Regions from separate parts of the Thalassospira sp. TSL5-1 genome, predicted to be linked through region 1. Evidence: riboswitches for the same ligand, from Rfam matches in the RefSeq annotation. Region 1 holds a riboswitch; the other holds the start of a gene.
The links. A riboswitch is a leader RNA that binds a small molecule or an ion and turns the genes downstream of it on or off. The one in region 1 is predicted to bind thiamine pyrophosphate.
Positions count from the first base shown of each region.

Region 2: another riboswitch for thiamine pyrophosphate. It lies ahead of LF95_RS06305 (ABC transporter ATP-binding protein); the one in region 1 lies ahead of thiM (hydroxyethylthiazole kinase).

Region 1 is NZ_KV880638.1:412,821-416,237, reverse strand. Features, by position in the region: gene LF95_RS11430 (Tex family protein) at 1-1,742, shown strand, start outside; TPP riboswitch at 1,888-2,012, shown strand; gene thiM (hydroxyethylthiazole kinase) at 2,079-2,894, shown strand; gene thiE (thiamine phosphate synthase) at 2,891-3,417, shown strand, end outside.
Region 2 is NZ_KV880637.1:1,335,053-1,338,469, reverse strand. Features, by position in the region: gene LF95_RS06315 (LysR family transcriptional regulator) at 86-934, opposite strand; gene LF95_RS06310 (quinone oxidoreductase family protein) at 1,033-2,001, shown strand; TPP riboswitch at 2,107-2,218, shown strand; gene LF95_RS06305 (ABC transporter ATP-binding protein) at 2,209-3,042, shown strand; gene LF95_RS06300 (ABC transporter permease) at 3,039-3,417, shown strand, end outside.

The DNA.
Region 1 (3,417 bases):
CGTCGCACCGCGCCTTGGCACTATTCCGGGGTCGCAACGAAGGCATTTTGCAAATTAAACTGATCCTGGGTGCCGAAGACGAAGACCGCCCGCGCGGCGAACCGGGCCGGGCCGAAACCGTGATTGCCGCCCATGTCGGCATTCGCAACCAGGGCCGCCCGGCCGATAAATGGCTGTCTGACACCGTGCGCTTTACCTGGCGCGTCAAACTGTCACTGTCGATCGAGCTTGATTTGTTTGGCAATTTGCGTGACAGCGCCGAAGAAGACGCGATCAAGGTTTTTGCCGATAACCTGAAAGACCTGCTGCTGGCTGCCCCGGCCGGGCAAAAGGCCACAATGGGCCTGGACCCGGGGGTGCGTACGGGTGTGAAGGTTGCCGTGGTCGATGCCACCGGCAAACTGGTGGATACGGCAACGGTTTATCCGTTCCAGCCACGTAATGATGTTCAGGGCGCGATTAACACGCTGGCAGCCCTGGCAGCAAAACACAAAATCGAGCTGATCGCCATTGGCAATGGCACCTTCTCGCGCGAGACGGACCAGCTTGCCGGCATGCTGCTAAATGCCTTTACGCAAATCAAGGCGACCAAGGTGATTGTTAACGAGGCCGGGGCATCGGTTTATTCGGCGTCACAATTTGCCGCCGAGGAATTCCCCGATCTGGACGTATCGCTGCGGGGTGCGGCCTCGATTGCACGCCGTTTGCAAGACCCGTTAGCCGAGCTTGTGAAGATCGACCCGAAATCCATTGGGGTTGGTCAATATCAGCACGACGTTTCGGAAACAAAGCTGGCACGCTCGCTCGATGCGGTGGTGGAAGACTGCGTGAACGGTGTGGGCGTGGACCTTAATACTGCATCAATCCCGCTTCTGACCCGCGTTGCCGGGCTCAGCGAAGGGCTGGCGCGCAATATTGTTGGCTATCGTGACGTCAATGGGGCGTTTCGTTCCCGTGCCGATTTGCGCAAGGTCGAACGGCTGGGGCCAAAGGCCTTTGAGCAATGCGCGGGCTTTTTGCGCATTCGCGGCGGTGATAATCCGCTTGATGCCTCCGCCGTGCACCCGGAAGCCTACCCGGTTGTGGAAAAAATCAGCCGCGAAAGCAGCCGGGACCTTGCCAGCATCATTGGCGATTCACCGTTCCTCAAAACCCTGCGGCCGGAAAAATTCGCCGATGATGTTTTTGGTGTGCCCACGATCCGCGACATCCTGGCCGAACTTGACAAACCCGGTCGAGACCCGCGCCCGGAATTCAAAACCGCGAAATTCATTGAGGGTGTCAATGAAATCAAGGATTTGAAAGTCGGCATGAAACTGGAAGGCACGGTGACCAACGTCACCAATTTTGGGGCATTTGTCGATATTGGCGTGCATCAGGATGGCCTGGTTCATATTTCGCAACTGGCCGACAAATTTGTTGCCGACCCGCGCGAAGTGGTCAAGGCTGGGCAAATCGTTTCGGTCACGGTGATGGAAGTGGATGCACCGCGCAAACGCATTGGCCTGTCGATGAAATCCGCCCCGGATTACGAAGGGACGCAGGAACGGCGCGAACAGCGCAGCCAGCCCGGCGGTGCCCGCCATAACAACCAGGACCGCAACCAGCCGCGCCGCCCGGGTGGCAATGGCGGTAATGGCGCCAATAGTGGCCGTGGCAATGCCAAAACGGCGTCGGCGGGCGATGCCGGGGGCGGGGCAATGGCCGCAGCCCTGAAGGCAGCAATGGAACGGCGTAAGTAAGCCCGGAGAATCGGCCCGATAAATACATGGAACGGAAGGCGGGATGTTTGGGCATCCCGCCTTTCTTTTTGCCTGTGGGCTGATACCAATCTATCCCCCCCTGCAAACAGCACATTGACAGGACGATCAACAAAACCCATCTTGCGGGTTCACCAAGGGGAGCCCCGGCAGGGGGCTGAGAAACTGCTACGGCTGAGAAATCAGACAGCGCAGTGACCCGTTGAACCTGATCCAGTTCATACTGGCGTAGGGAGGGTGCAAACGCATGACACCGCGTTTCAACATCATTCCGGCACCGAACTGGGTTTCCAAACGCACCTGCATGGGAGCCTTGCGATGACTGACACACACCCAAACCTTTCCCCCGCCCGGCTTTTAACCGACATGCGCAACACTGCACCGCTGGTACAGTGCATCACCAATTATGTGGCAATGAATATAGCCGCCAATACGCTGCTGGCGGCCGGGGCCTCGCCCGCGATGGTCCATGCGCCCGAAGAAAGCGGTGAATTTGCCGCCATTGCCGGGGCGCTCACGGTCAATATCGGCACCCTTTCCACCGAATGGGTCGCAGGCATGAAGGAAGCCGCCAAGGGGGCCAGCGCGGCACAAAAACCCTGGATCCTGGACCCGGTCGCCCATTTTGCCACCGGTTTTCGCCGTGATACTGTTGCGGCCCTGCTGGCGTTACAGCCCACCATCATACGCGGCAACGCTTCCGAAATCATTGCCCTTGCCGGGGGGCAAAGTGCCGGTCAGGGGGTGGATAGTGGCGACCCGGTTGAACAGGCCGAAGAAGCCGCCAAAACCCTGGCCCAAAGCCAAAAATGCGTGGTCGCCGTAACAGGCAGCAGCGATTTTGTCACCGATGGCAGTGCAGCCGTTCGCATTCTCGGCGGGTCTGCCCTGATGCCGAAAATAACGGCGATGGGCTGTTCGCTCACCGCGCTGGTTGGGGCCTTTGCCGCAACGGCACCCAAGGCCCCGTTTGAGGCCACCATTGCAGCCCTGGCCTGTTTTGCCGCCGCCGGAAAGATGGCGGAAAAAACCGCATCCGGCCCGGCCAGCTTTGCCACGGCCTTCCTGGATGCCCTTTATAATCTTGATGATGCCGCCCTTGAAACCCACGCCGGGATCGAGGTTCTGTCATGACATTTGATCTGTCGCTATATCTGGTTCTGGACCCTGATTTATGTCGCGATCATTCGATGCTGGAAACCACAATGGCCGCCATCAGGGGCGGCGCCACAATGGTCCAGCTACGCCATAAAACCGCCAGCACCCGTGAATTCATTGAAATTGGTCGCGCATTGAGGACGGCGATGGAAGGAAGCGGCGTGCCGCTGATCGTTAATGACAATATTGACGCCGCCATCGCGATTGATGCACATGGCCTGCATATTGGCCAGGACGATATGCCCGCCGAAATGGCCCGGCAAAAGCTGGGTAAAGACAAAATACTGGGGCTATCGATTGAATCCGAAGCTGTCGCCCGCAAAATCGACAAAACCGTCATTGATTATGTCGGTATCGGTCCGGTTTTTGCGACATCGACCAAACCGGACCATAAACCCGCCATCGGCTTTGAGGGCCTGGCGCATCTGACAACCCTTTGCAAGCTGCCGTCGGTTGCCATTGGCGGCCTTAAACAGGAGCATGTGGCACATGTTCTGGA
Region 2 (3,417 bases), on a different contig from region 1:
CGTAAAACACCCCAAAATATTCTCGCAATTGCAATATTTCAAAATTTGAAACATGTTTAACCGCCACCTACACCTTAAATAGCCGTCATGCGGCAAGACCTTCGATGGTTCTGATCAAAAAATCCATGCCGCTTCGCACACGCGGGGCATGGCGCAAATCGGCATGAACCAGCATCCATATCTCGCGGGTGGGGAAATCCTCTTGCCCCTTAAATTTCCGCAAATGCGGGTCCGTATCACCCAAATAACAGGGCAACAATGCCACCCCCACCCCGGCGCGCGCGCCCGCAGCCTGAACATCCATATCGTTCGAGCGTAAAACAACCGAGCGCCCCGCCAGCCGGTTTTCAAGCCAGCGATATTGCGGAATATCCGCACTGCTGTCATCCCAACTGATCAGATCCCAATCCACCTCGGGTTTGCGATAATCGGCCGCCCCATAAAAGGCCATCGGCATATCGGCCAATTTACGGGTAATGACGCTGGATTTTCGGGGTCGGGACAGACGAATGGCAATGTCAGCCTGACGGCGGTTCAAATCCGCCGACTGGGTTTGCCCCTGCAAAATCACTTCGATCGTCGGGTGTTGTTGACGAAAGCCGTGCAGGCCTGGCGCAATCACATGACGGGCCAGGGATGGCGGCGCGCTGATGCAAAGCGGCACCGAAACACCCGTCATCGAACCGGCTGCCGCGCGTTCCACGGCAAACATGGCGTCAAGTGCTTCCTGCCCGCGCCCCGCCAGCAATTGCCCCTCCTGGGTCAACATCACTGCCTTGGGCAAACGGTCAATCAAACGCAGGCCAACATCCACCTCCAGTGCGGCGACACGCCGGGCCACCGTGCTGTGATCAACCCCCAGCTTGCGAGCCGCACCGGAGAAACTGCCCGTTTCAGCCAGAGTTAGAAAATAGCGAAAATCTTCCCAGTTCATTTGTGCATTATCACCCATTTAGCATGCAAATATATGCAATTTCCCCCATGACAAATACACCGTAATCCTGAATGTGTCACAACATTCAGGAGACAGACATGAGCCGTATCATTCACATGGACCAAAGCGGCGGCGCATCGGTTCTATATGCCACCGACATTGAGCTGCCTGCACCACAGGCCAATGAAGTGTGCGTCAAACAAAGCCTGATTGGCGTTAATTACGTTGATGTTTATTTTCGCAAGGGCCTTTACCCGATGCCGAACCTTCCGGGCAGCATCGGTGTGGAGGCTGTGGGGACTGTTTGTGCCATTGGCAGCAATGTTACGGGTTTTGAAATTGGCGACCGGGTTGGCTATGCCGGGTTCCCGGTTGGCAGTTATTGTGCGATGCGCAATGTTGCGGCCAACCGCCTGATAAAGCTGCCCGATGACCTTGGCGATGAACAAATTTCCGGGTCGCTGCTGCGCGGTTTGACGGCGTATTTTCTGCTGGTGCATGTATGCAAGGTCCAACCGGGACAAAGCATGCTGGTTCACGCCGCAGCGGGCGGCTTGGGCCAGGTACTGGTGCATTGGGCAAAACAGTTGGGCATCACCACCTTTGGCACGGTCAGCACCGCCGAAAAGGCCAGGCTGGCGCAAAAACAGGGCCTGGACCATGCCATATTCTACAAAGACCAGGATTTTGAAACGGTCATCAGGGAGCTGACAGATGGTCAGGGCGTTGATTATGCCATTGATGGTATTGGCGGCGAAACCCTGAGCAAGAGCATCCGATCCACCAAACCCTTTGGGACAACGGCGAATATCGGCCAGGTCGGCGGGGATTTACCCTTGCTGAATGTCAACACGCTGGCAAACCGGTTTTTAATTCGCGCCAGTGTTCTGGCCTTCATCAATGACATGCCAAGGTATCATAATGCGGCAAAAGCATGGTTTGATATTTTGCGCCACGGATCCCTTCCGGCGGCACATATTTATGATTTTGCCAACGCATCCCAAGCCCATGCCGACCTTGAGGCTGGGGCAACAAACGGGGCCGTTTATCTGAAAGTCGATAAATAAGTCCGCCTCCCCGAAAATAAGGGCGATGACACCCCGGCCAATCGGGATCAAACGAAAAAGAATGATCTCAAAACTTGACGCCGGGGTTTCATCTGCGCATAGTCGGGTCATCTCCAGGGGGGCCCGTCGTAAACGGGCTGAGAGGTTCGGTGTTGCCGGACGACCCTTTGAACCTGAACCGGTTAAGACCGGCGTAGGAAGGATCGTATGACAGATACCGATACAAGACCGCCCGTTACCGGGCATTCACAGGCCCCATCCGGTCAAAACCGAACATCATTTGATGTTCACTTGCGCCATGCCTGTGTTGAATTTAATATTACCCGTTTGTTCCATAACCTGTCGCTTGATCTGGGCGCGGGCAGTTTTACCTGTTTGCTGGGGCCATCCGGCGTGGGCAAAAGCACCCTTTTGCGTTTTCTCGCCGGGTTGGTGGGCAGTGATGCCGCCAGTGGCACCATTACGTGTAGCGATGGCAAAGCCCTGAACGACCGGGTCGCCTATATGGCACAACAGGATTTATTGTTGCCGTGGCGAACCGTGCGGGAAAATGTGGTGCTGGGCGCTGTATTACGCAGCGAAAAACCGGACCTTTCCCGGGCCGATCATTTAATAGCCGAGGTTGGCCTGCAAAAGGCCGCGCATATGCGCCCGGCGGAACTGTCGGGCGGAATGAAACAACGTGCCGCCCTGGCCCGCACCCTGATGGAAGACCGGCCAGTTGTGTTAATGGACGAGCCATTTTCCGCCCTTGACCCGCTCAACCGCATGCGTATTCAGGACTTAGCGGCACGGGTTTTACAGGGTAAAACCGTTTTACTGGTCACGCATGACCCGCTCGAAGCCCTTCGCGTCGGCCATAAGGTGATGGTGTTGCAGGGCAGCCCGGCAACCCTGTCCGATGCGGTTATTCCCGACGGTCACATTCCGCGCGATATCACCGACCCGGTTATCCTGCGCCATCAGGCGGAATTGCTGCGGCAATTAGGGGCCTTGTCGTCACAAGGCGACCGGTCCGACCTGGCGGAGGCAAAGCCATGACCGTTACCAGATCCGTCAAATCCACCAGCCCGGCTGTTCCTGCCCGTTCTGTCACCCCGCTGGCAGAGCGCAAGCTGCTAAAACTCGCGCGACCCTTTATCATCATCATCACCCTGATCGCCACCTGGCAAATTGTCGTGAGCGTGACGGGCGCGCCCAAATATATGCTGCCCGCCCCCTATGATGTATGGCTGGCGCTGATCCAGCGCCATGCGGTGCTGCTGGATCATGCGGGCTATACCATTGCCGAAACCGTGATTGGCCTGTTTGCCGGGGCGGCCCTGGGGGCGCTGGCGGCCATGCCAATGGCATTGTTCAGCCCGATACGGTTTTGGCTGATGCCGATCCTGCTGGTATCGCAAGCCATTCCGTTTT